Regions from separate parts of the Levilactobacillus sp. genome, predicted to be linked through region 2. Evidence: riboswitches for the same ligand, from Rfam matches in the RefSeq annotation. Region 2 holds a riboswitch; the other holds the start of a gene.
The links. A riboswitch is a leader RNA that binds a small molecule or an ion and turns the genes downstream of it on or off. The one in region 2 is predicted to bind thiamine pyrophosphate.
Positions count from the first base shown of each region.

Region 1: it holds a riboswitch for thiamine pyrophosphate, as region 2 does, so the genes downstream of both, LKH74_RS07340 (ECF transporter S component) here and thiM (hydroxyethylthiazole kinase) in region 2, are expected to answer to the same signal.

Region 1 is NZ_JALCJA010000004.1:81,121-86,870, forward strand. It holds gene LKH74_RS07320 (hypothetical protein) at 313-684, opposite strand; gene tenA (thiaminase II) at 724-1,410, opposite strand; gene LKH74_RS07330 (energy-coupling factor transporter transmembrane component T family protein) at 1,424-2,077, opposite strand; gene LKH74_RS07335 (ABC transporter ATP-binding protein) at 2,074-3,486, opposite strand; gene LKH74_RS07340 (ECF transporter S component) at 3,924-4,490, opposite strand; TPP riboswitch at 4,575-4,665, opposite strand; gene LKH74_RS07345 (D-alanyl-D-alanine carboxypeptidase family protein) at 4,887-5,750, shown strand, end outside.
Region 2 is NZ_JALCJA010000002.1:185,533-191,282, forward strand. It holds gene rlmD (23S rRNA (uracil(1939)-C(5))-methyltransferase RlmD) at 1-104, opposite strand, end outside; gene LKH74_RS03625 (ABC transporter ATP-binding protein) at 780-1,430, shown strand; gene LKH74_RS03630 (ABC transporter permease) at 1,427-2,185, shown strand; gene LKH74_RS03635 (oxidoreductase) at 2,666-3,502, shown strand; TPP riboswitch at 3,549-3,652, shown strand; gene thiM (hydroxyethylthiazole kinase) at 3,837-4,625, shown strand; gene thiD (bifunctional hydroxymethylpyrimidine kinase/phosphomethylpyrimidine kinase) at 5,213-5,750, shown strand, end outside.

The sequences.
Region 1 (5,750 bases), on a different contig from region 2:
CTCAGCCAACACCGCCGACACAGCTGGCTCCACCCTGGCTGCCTCCGGCAAGGTAGCAATTATCAGCAACACTGTGTTAATGAAAGACCAGTCGTCAATATATTCGCTATCTGGGGTTAAGACGACTGTTACTGGCGAACGGTAGGCGGCCAGCTCGCATTGTGTGGCTGAAAACGACTATTTTTGACGCCATGAGTCACATGCTAACAGTAGTTCCAGCTGATTTCCGTCTTTCAACCTTTAGTTGGCCAAACAAAAAGCGTCTGGAAAAAATCCAAACGCTGCGTAAGGGACCCTTTGCCGCATCCGTGCTCAATTAAAATGAAACCAGTCGCTCTGGTTGCGGCGGACGTCGTTACGGATACCGAAGAAGTAGACCAGAAAGGCCGCGACGGCTACGCCTAAGACCACCGTCCACAGCCAGTTTTGCGTGTGGATGAAGGTGAAGTAGGCAAAGCCCAGGGTGCTTAAGCCAATTAGAATCAGGTTAAAGATCAGGTGCTTGCTGTGGATAAAGGCGACGGCGAGGGCCATGACGACGGCTCCACCGAACATGTTGTCACCACTGAGTTTACTACCGGGGCTACTGAGCAGGGCATAGAGCTCAATAGCGACGCCCAGTACCAAGGCGAGGTAACCGAAAAATTCTAGAAATGTTAAACGTGACGTTTTCAAGATTGCCACCTGCTTTCTTTCTTGCGGTAGCTCCATTATAACGCTGGTTTAGTGCCTTGAAAATGCAGATGCTGCGTTCGCGTCGGTGATTGACCAATCTTCTTGATCCAGCGCCATTTGCCAGAATTGCAGTTCGTACCAGCTGCTCTTCTTGAAAATAGCTAACAACGCGTCCGTATTGGCTGGCGTGGCGACATAGTTAGCGAGGGCCAGCTGGTCGTGCATGGCACCGGTGTAATCATCGGCATTGTAGGTGTCGATCCAGGATTGGTAGATGGGGACGGGCGACCCGGTGCCGGCCAGCGCCTGACCAATTTCGGCGTACAGCCAATAACACGGCAACAGACCCGCCACGGCGCCCGCGGGCCCCGCTGTCAGCAATGCCCGATAGATGTGGCTGATGTAGGCGTAACACGTGGGCGCGGCAGTCACGGCTGCGACTTCTGCCGGGGTGATGTTGAGCCGGTCAAAGAAGGTCTGGCGCACCGCAATTTCGCCGTCGCGCAGGCTGGCCGCACCGGCCCGTAACTGATTGACTACACGCGGGTCGTTGCTTTGGTCAGCCGCCAGGTCGTGGAGCTTGCCGAATTCGTGGAGATAGTGGTGGTCTTGAATCAGGTAGTAACGAAAGGTAGTGGCGGGCAGGGTGCCGGCTTGCAGTTGGGTGATAAAGGGATGGCGTTTGGACGCGTCCCACAGGGCTTTGGTTTGCGCATGTGCTTGATCAGTAAACATAACAAAACTCCTTTTAGGGTAGACCGATGAATAGCCCGACTTGAACGGCGATGAGACTGAGGGCAAAGACCCACCAGTCGCGCGACCTTAAGGCCACCGTGACGGCATGGGTCCGTGGTGCGCCCTCGACAAAGCCGTGCGAGGTCATCGCAGCGGCCAGTTGGTCGGACCAGTTCATCGCAGCCAGAATGACTTTGAAATACAGTTGCGGTGACCAGACGTGCAGTTCTTGGCCCCGCATCAAGGCCGCAGCGCGAATCGTGGCGACCTCGGCTTGAATCTTGGGCATCAGGTTGAAAGCGGCCAGAAAGCCATAGGCAAATTTTGACGGCAGCTTGGCATTTTGTTCCAACGAGCGGGTCAACGTCAAGGGGTCCGTGGTCTGGGTGAACAGCCCGCCCATGTAGACGTAGACGAACATCCGGGTGAAGATGACCAGGAGAAAATGCTGGCTGGCGGTGCCTTGTAAGGTCAATGACCAGACCAACGCACTGGCAAAGAACAATGGGACCAGCGTCAGCCACAAGAAGCGTTTGAGTGTGACGTGGTTCAGCAGCATCAAGGCCAAACTGACGATGATCAGCACCACGTTGACCGTCCAGACCTGGGTGAAGGACACCTCCAAGGCAATCAAGACGACCAAGGCTAATTTTAAACTGGGATTCATGGTGTCGCCTCCTGATAGGTGAGTTGTTGGTGATCGAGCGCCAGGTGTAAGGTGATCAGGTCGTCGAGGCCGCTGAGCTGGTGGCTGATCATGATCAGCGTCAAGTTGAGGTCGCGTTGAACGGTGGTCAGAATGCGCATGACCACTTGAATGGACGCAAAATCCAAGCCCTTCAAGGGTTCGTCTAGCAGCAACACGTTGGGCGCCATGATCAGCATGCACAGTAGCTGGAGCTTCTTTTGCTGGCCACTGCTCAAAGAGTAGATAATCTGATCGACGTGGTCGGCGAGATTCAGCTGCGTCAACAGGTCCTGAACGCGTGTTGGGGTGAAGTAGGTGTGATTGCCAAATTTTTGCGACAACGCTAACTCCTCAGCCACGGTCACGTTGAGAAATTGCGCGCTGGCCGACTGAAACATCAAGCTAACTTGGCGAGCGTAGCGCTTGCGGGGGAGCTTACGGATGTCTTGGCCGTCGTAGGTGAGCTGGCCTTGATAAGTACCCAATCGCACCAGCGCGCGAAACAGGGTGGACTTGCCGCTGCCGTTGGGACCGGTGATCAGCGTGGCTTGGTGAGCAAATAACGCCAGGTCTTGCGGCCGTAACAACTGCCGGTGTTCGTGACCCAGTGCCAGTTGGGTGCCCTGCAGGCTGACGGTGAGGTCGTCGGTGGGCAACGTCACGTGTGTCAACCGGAGCTTGTCCGGTGTGAACGCCGCAAAACGTGTCTGCGTTTCTGCCGGCGACAACAACGTCAAGTGACCCTGATCCAGCACGGCCAGGTGGTCCACCCACCGGTCGTAATTGCTGAGGTCGTGGTCGGCCAAGATAATGGTCTTGCCGCGCTGCGTACATAGCATCACCAGCTTTTCCAGTAACGCCAAGCGGGTAGGCGGGTCGATGCTGGCAAAGGGTTCGTCTAACAAAATGACGTCGCTGTCCATAGCCACGATGATGGCTAAGGCGACCTTTTGCTGCTCGCCGCCGGACAGTTGCATTAATTGCCGGTCGCGCAGGTCAGCGATACCGATGAAGTCCAGTGCCGCGGTGATCTTGGCGGGGATGGCCGCCGGGTCAACGCATTGATTTTCCAGGGCGAAGCGTAGCTCATTGACCACGGTATCCATGGTAAATTGCGTGCTGGGTTCCTGAAACAGCATGGCCACCGTGGCCGCCCGGTCGGCGGGGCTGATTTGGCTGAGCGGTTGCCCGTCAAAGGTGATCGTCCCAGCATCCGGCAGGGGAGTGAGCCCCGCTATCAGCTTAAGCAGGGTGGACTTCCCCCCACCAGACACCCCGGTCAACAGCGAAAACTTACCGCTGGGAAAGGTCACGTTGAGGTCGTCCAAGACCGGCCGGGTGCGGTTGGAATAGGAAAATGTGAGTGCATGAACGGTTACAGTGGCCACGAAAATTCCTCCAATGTGAAACAGATTTTGCAAACTTTTTTAAAATTAATGAGCGTGAAACAGAAAGTGATTAGTTGCGAGAGCTTGAGTGATTTAAAGTCGAGGCATAGTGCCTAAGAAGGCCGAGAAATAGCTAACCTGCGCCACTCACCGCAGTTGCGAACAACCAACAACGTGAAATAACAGTTAACGCTGTCGTAGCGGTAATGCACCGCAGGAGCCGAGAGTGAAGTGAAATCTAGGCTCAGCCGGGGAATTTGCCAGTGGGTTTTGCTGGCAAATTGGTGACTTTGAGACGGGTTCTTCGGCTCAAAGCAAGGACCGAGACCGTACTTTGGCTCGGTCCGTCTTCCCCCAGCACCAGTCCCCCCCTAGACTTTCACGTAACGGCAGGCGGCCAGCCAATACCAATGTTGCCAAGCCAGCGCACAGAATGGTTATTTGGCGCTGACGTTGGGTAAGACGTGGGCCCGCGCCAGCAGGTTGGTGATCAGCTTGGTCAGCACGCCGCCGAACAGGAAGATCGATAAGCACCGCACTGCAAACAGCAGTACCAGAAAGCCCAAATGATAGGCAGCGTAGCCACTCCGGAACAGGTCCCACGTGAAGGTCACGATGGCCGTGGTCAGGCAACTCAGACTCAGGCTGACCCAGTTGTAGCGTTTGTAGCCAGTCACCGCAAACCCAATTTCGGCCCCGAGACCTTGAACCGCGCCGGAAATCAGCGTGCTAGCGCCCCAGACGCCGCCCAGAAACATTTCAACAACGGCGCCGAGAAATTCTCCCAACGTCGCTGAACCGGGGATGCGGATGATAAAGCCAGCTAAAGGACCGGCCATGACCCAGATACCTAACAGAATTTCATTTGCCAAGGGTTGCAGACCAAATGGGGCCAAAGCGGCCGCCAGGAAGGTGTAGACGGGATTAATGATCCAGAAGATGACGCCCATAAAAATTGCGAGAATCGTGACCAAAATAATATCGCGGATGTGCCAACTTTTCATGAGATGATGCCTCCTATGAGAGTTTTGACGGGGGTGCCCAACGAATAAAAAAATCCCCCACTAAAAACTTAGTAGGGGTTCATTGATAGCTAAATAACGCGTTCCCTTCGCTGGTATTAACCAGAGCAGGTTCAATGGGTTTGATCTCAGCCGCGAGGCACCCCAGTCGTATTTGAATACCCTAAGCGTAACTAATTTGGCGGGTAAATGCAACCGTGACTGGAAAAATACGTGCCGAGTCGTTGATCTATTCAGGATGGAAACGTTTTTTACAGTTTAGTTACAAAGCCCCAAAAGCCCGTCCAAAACGGCCAAATGCGCTATCCGGCGATGAGGAAGAGTGCTATTCTAATTGTTAGTGAACTTAATTATTAAAGGATAGGAAGCACTTAACTTATGAAGAAAAGTCATCTCAATCACTGGGCCTTGGCGCTCGGAGCGCTCGTCACGTTGGGTGGGGCGCTAATGCCGACCTCGCCAGCCGAAGCGGCGGCCTACCACACCGTCAGCACCAAGAAAATCAAGAAGACCGCTTACCACAAGAAACACAGTCAGGGTGCCATTTACAACAAGAAACACACCAAAAAGGTCAGCAACTTAACGACCCATCCCCATACCACCTGGTACGCCACCAAGCAGGCAACCCTCAAGCACGGTAAATCGAAGGGCATTTACCTGTACGTGCAAAACAGCAAGCACAGCGTCAAGGGGTGGATTTGGCACGGTTACTTGAAGCGTGGGAAGGCCCCGTTCGTCTTGACCAAGGCCAAAGCTGCGGTCGCCATGGACGCCAAGACGGGCAAGGTCGTCTGGTCCAAGCACGCCAACACGGCGCGGCCGATTGCCTCCGTGTCAAAAATCATGACGTTGTATCTCACCTTGAAGAAAATCGACGGCAAAAAAAGCAACTGGAATCATAAGGTCAAGATTACCAGTCGTGGCCTGGTGTCGATGAGCCGAAGTGCGGATTGTGGCGGCTTTCATTTTAAATTGAATCATCGCTACACCGTCAAGCAGCTCTACTACGCGGCCTTCTTGGATTCGTCCAACAATTCGGCGATTGCGCTGGGCAAATGGGTCAGCGGTAGTAACGCCAAGTTTATCCGGAAAATGAACGCCCAAGCCAAGGCCTGGAAGTTGGGTAAGGCGCACTTCGTTTCGGCCTCGGGCCTGGAGAACAGTGACCTGAAGCGCTTCGGTTACGCCTACGGCAAGGCCAATGCCAACAAGGTCTCAGCCAAGGATGTGGCGTTGATAGCC
Region 2 (5,750 bases):
TGAGTGTTGCGGTGGCGGTCCCGGTAGCTGTGCCGGTCGTTACGGTCATTGTGGGCGTAGCGGTCGCGGCCGCCACGGTGATTCTGTGAGTCAAATTTTGCCATGTTTTCTCCTGTGATACGGGTCCCGGTCGCTACCAGACACCCGCGTCGTTCTTTAGAAATTCAGTCATTAAGCCCGTTAAGACTTACGGTCTAGAACATTATACCAAACTTTCGCGGTCGCCGGGGCCAGAGACCCTGACCAACCAAAATTAGAAGCCGTTTTCGTAGGCGATTGGCCGGGGTTTCGGTACAATGGAAGCAGATGTTTTTGGTGGTGGGTTGGCTGGCGCTTCGGGATGTTGGCTGGTGTTACGAGTTAATCCGATTTTAGGTGATTTTGTTAATTCAATCTGTGGTCACAGCCAGTCGTATTGCCGTTTGAGACTTTTTACGGATGATCAGTGGCATCCTTGTTGGCTGAAATTCGACTGGATGACGCTTGCATCAAACCGGTGACTACTTGAAGCTACCACTGTAGCCGATAGTCCGCCAAATAGGGGTTCAGCCGTGGGAGTTGCCTTAGCGGCGCGGTTCATGCCGCTTAGGCAACTGGCGTCTTTGAGACGTGAACTTCGGCTCAAAGCGAGGACCGAGACCGCTTTTCAGGCTCGGACCGGTCCGCCCACCGCGTTCCAATCCCTATTTGGTGGACGGCAAGGCGGCCAGCCTCATCGTCATTCAACGCCAACCACCACCCGCCAACCACCAAAACTAATTTCAGAAAGGAGCGACAGCATGAGTTTGATTGCACTCGAGCACGTGGGTTACCAGGTCGATGACACGGCGATTCTCACCGACATCAACCTGACGATTGACAAGGAGGAATGGGTGACGCTGACCGGGCCATCCGGCGGGGGCAAATCCACGCTGGTTCGCATCATCGCCTCGCTGCTCAGTAAGACCAGCGGGACCCTGACCTTTGCCGGGCAACCCATTGAAAGCTATGATCCGGTGGCTTACCGGCGGCGGGTGTCGTACAGTTTCCAACAGCCGACGCTCTTCGGTGAGACCGTCCGGGACAATTTACAATTTCCTTACCAGATTCGCCAGCGGCCGTTTGACCAGGACCGCGCCGTGGAAGGCCTCGAAGTCGTCGGGCTGGCGGCCAGTGATTTGGACAAGGCGGTGACGGACCTGTCCGGGGGTCAACGCCAGCGCGTGGCCTTACTGCGCAACGTGATGATCTACCCAGAAGTCTTGATCTTAGACGAGGTCACGGCCGGACTGGATGCCGAAAACAAGGCGTTCGTTTGGTCGCTCATCCAGCGTTTCAACCAGCAAGACCACCTGACCATCATCGCCATCACCCATGACCAAGCGGAAATCGACGCGGCCAGCCGGTTGGTCACCATCAAAGACGGCCGCATCGTGGGAGGTGCCAAATGAATTTAGCTGTGAATAATCAATCCTTGTTGTTGGCCCTCGGCCTGGTCGTGATTGCGTTAGCGATTGGCTGGAAGGAAAAATTGGGCATCGACCGCGACATGATCATCGGCGTCATCCGCGCCGTCGTTCAGCTGTTTGTAGTCGGGTATCTGTTGAAATACGTCTTTCGCGTCGACCACATTTGGCTGACGACCATTTTGATTTTAATCATTATTTTTAACGCCGGCTACAACGCCAAGCAGCGTAGTAACGGCATTCCGCGGGCTTTGCCAATTTCCATTGGCGCCATTCTCATCAGTACCGGCGTCACGCTGGGCGTTTTGATGTTGGCCGGCGCGATTAAATTCATCCCGTCGCAAATGATTCCGATTTCCGGGATGATTGCTTCCAATTCGATGGTCGCTATCGGCCTGTGTTATCGCAACCTCAACGCCCAGTTCAAGCAGGAGCGCCAGGCTGTGCTGGAAAAATTGGCGTTGGGGGCGGACTTGAAGGATGCGTCTAAGGAAATCGTGCGCGACAGCATCAAGACGGGCATGCAGCCGACGATTGACTCGGCCAAGACCGTGGGTATCGTGAGTTTGCCGGGGATGATGTCCGGGCTGATCTTCGCTGGCGTCGATCCGGTGCGGGCCATTAAGTATCAGATCATGGTCACGTTCATGTTGATGTCGGCGACCAGCATTGGCTCGGTGCTGGCCTGTTACTGGGCCTACCGCGGCTTCTACAACGACCGCAAGCAGCTGCTGATTTAGCTTTGATTCCGCCTGGTCAGCCAGACGCGGCCATCCCATGACGTCAAAAGTAGTCGTTTACAGCCTCACAAGGCGAACTGGCCGCCTACCGTTCGCCAAATATGGGTTGGAACGCTGGGCGGACGGGTCGAGCCAAAGGACGGTCTCGGCGCCTCGCTTTGAGCCGAAGCCCACGTCTCAAAGACGCCAGTTGCCTAAGCGGCATAAACCGTACCGCTAAGGCAACTCCCACGGCTGAACCCATATTTGGCGAACTCTCGGCTACTGTGGTGCATGCCAGTAACAGTTGCCTTAACCCTGGCTGACGCAGGCGTCTGGTTTCACTAGATTTAGTTTCCAGAACACCATCATTACGACAATCGGCGCGTTAATTTTAGCCGCAACCTTTGCCAGATTAATTGCAATCGCTTACACCTATTCGCTATGCTAGGGGTAACGGATTTTAAAATTAGATAGGAAAACCCAATTGGAGGGATAAGTATGACACACAGAAAAGTAGCTTTGGTCACCGGGGCCTCGTCCGGGATTGGCAACGCGATTGCCCGCAGCCTGCACCGTAATGGCGTCACCGTTTATGCCGGTGCGCGGCGGGTCAGTCGGATGAATGATTTGGACGACCTGGGTATCACGACGCTGGCGCTGGACGTGACGGACCCCATCAGCGTGGAAAAGGTGGTGGACCGCATCGTTAGTGAGACCGGCCGCGTGGATATTTTGGTCAACAATGCCGGCTACGGCCTGCTGGGGGCCTTGGAAGAGGTGCCGATGGATCAGGCCCGCGACCAATTCGACGTGAACTTGTTCGGGGCGGCGCGGTTGATCCAATCTGTCCTGCCGATGATGCGCCAACAACACAGCGGCCGCATCATCAACATCACCTCCGTGGACGGCAAGATTGCCCAACCCATGGCCAGCTGGTACGTGGCGTCCAAATTTGCGCTGGAAGGTCTGTCGGATACCTTGCGCTTAGAACTGGAACCGTTGGGGATTCAAACAATCGTCGTTGAACCGGGGTCCATTCAATCCGAGTGGGCCGACATCGCCGCCGACCATTTGAAAGCCACCTCGGCGCAGGGTCCTTACCGGCCAACGGCGAACCGGGCTGCGGCCGTCTTGACGGTGGCCAAACAGTTTGCCAGTCAGCCGCGCGTGATTGCTCGCTTGGTCGACCGCGCTGCCTTGTCGCGCCGGCCCAAGACCCGCTATCATGCGGGGGCCGGTAGTCAGGTGCTGCTGGCGCGCCGGTTTATGTCCGACAAGATGATCGACCACATGTGGCACGTCGTTGGTGAGGCGGCTCAACGTTTTACCCATTAATATGAGAAGCGTTGCGTCGACAGCTAAACCTGCTATACTTAACTTAAACCAACACTAGGGGTGTCCACACTGGGCTGAGATACGGGCGACCGTGATCCCTTGGAACCTGTCAAGTTCAGACTTGCGAAGGGAACGTGTCGTGGCACCCACAACGGGCCACCGGTTCACTGAACGTGAGGCGGGGCCCGCTTTTTGTTTGGTGGAAAATTAAAGCGCTCACATAGTGGTTCGTTAGGTGGCCGTTAAATGCATGGCGTACCCCGCAGGTTTGTGTCACCGGCCGGGTATGCTAGAAGTGGCCGTTTACGGGACCAATTCAAGGGAGGAATTACCAATGAAAGTGGCTTTGCTAGATGAATTACGGGCACAAAACCCGATTGTCTTTAACGTGTCGAATTTCGTGACCGTCCAGGACGTGGCTAACGGCATCAACGCGATTGGCGCGTCGCCCATCATGTCCGAAGAGGTGGCCGAGGCGGACGAAATGGTTGGCCTGGCGGGGGCGGTGTGCCTGAACCTGGGGGCCGTCACCGCCACGCAGGTCACCCAGATTCGCGCCGTGGGGCAGTCCGCCAACCGGCAACACCGGCCGCTGGTGATCGACCCAGTGGCTGTCGGCGCCGTAAAATACCGGATGCAAATGGCGACCGGCCTGTTAAACGATTTTCATCCCGACGTGATTCGGGGCAATGCCGGTGAAATTGCGGCACTGGCGGGAGTCGACTGGCAGGCCAAGGGCATTGACGCCGGCGAAGGCACCGGTGACCGGACGGCGATTGCCAAGGCCTGCGCGCAGAAATTAAAGTGCGTAGTCATCCTCTCTGGCCCCACGGACGTCATCACGGATGGTGAGCGGGCGGTCAAGGTCTTGAACGGGACGAAATTGTTCCAGATCCACGTTGGCTCGGGCGACATGCTCTCCAGCATCGTGGCGGCCTTCTGCGCGGTCACGGACGACTACTTTGAAGCGGCCCAAACGGCCTGCCTGGTCTTTGCGGCCATCGGCCAACTGGTCGCGGAAGCCACGCCTAATCTGGGAGCGGGGACCTTTATCGTGAAGCTCCTCGACAAGCTCCAAACCACCACCGTCGCGGAAATCGAAGGCATTGCGGCTTTCGAATAATAAATGTTTCGGGGCTGGCCGCCTTATCCAGAAAATGGCGGAAACCAGTGCCTACGCCTGCCGGGGTTCCGCTTGCTATGGGGAACGGCTCCAGCCGAAGGGCGGTCTGCCGCCTCGCTTTGAAGCCTGGCGCAACCCACCAGTCTCCAAAGTCGTCCCACGCTGTAGGCTGGCAAACGACGCCAGCCAACACCGTCGACACAGCCGGCTCCACCCCGGCGATCTCCGGCAGGGTAGTGACCTTGTTGTTGGATAGCGTAACGCCCAGCTTTGGGGGAGATGGTTGTCGTTCTCGTTGACGGCATGTTGATTATTCAAGTAAGGGTGATTGATAAGCAACAATCGGAGCCGTGAGTGGCGCGAAATCTAGGTTCAGCCGGGGAATTTGCCAGTGGGCTTTGCTGGCAAATTGGTGACTTTGAGACAGCGAATTTCTGGCTCAAAGCAAGCACCGAGACCGCATTTTGGCTCGGGGCGTCCTCCCCCAGCGTTCCAACCTAGATTTCGTGCCGCGGTAGGCGGACAGTTTCCACAACCTATCAATAATTTAATCATCAAAGAAGTAGAACCAGAAGGGATGAGTAACAATGGCAAATGAATTTCCACAAACCTTAACGATTGCTGGGACCGACAGCGGGGGTGGGGCCGGCGTGATGGCCGACCTGAAGACGATGCAAGAGCGCAACGTCTTCGCCACCGCCGTCATCGTCGCGGTGACCGCGCAAAATACACTGGGTGTGCAGGACTTTATGGCCTTGCCGCAAAAATTAATTGACGAACAATTTGCCTCACTAGCGGCAGACCTGAAGATTCGGGCCTGCAAGACGGGGATGTTGGCCGATGCAGCTCACGTGCATGGCGTCGTGGAAAATTTGAAAAAATACCAGTTCGGTCCATTGACGGTCGATCCGGTCATGATTGCCAAGGGCGGGGCGGCGTTGTTGGCCGACGATGCCGTGGCCACGGTGCGTGAAGAGCTGGTGCCGCTGGCGGATGTGTTGACGCCTAACTTGCCGGAAGCCGAACGTTTGACCGGGCAAAAGATTACGACGGCGGCTGATATGGAACGGGCTGCCGTGGCACTCCAAGACCTGGGGGCCAAGAACATCATCATCAAGGGCGGCC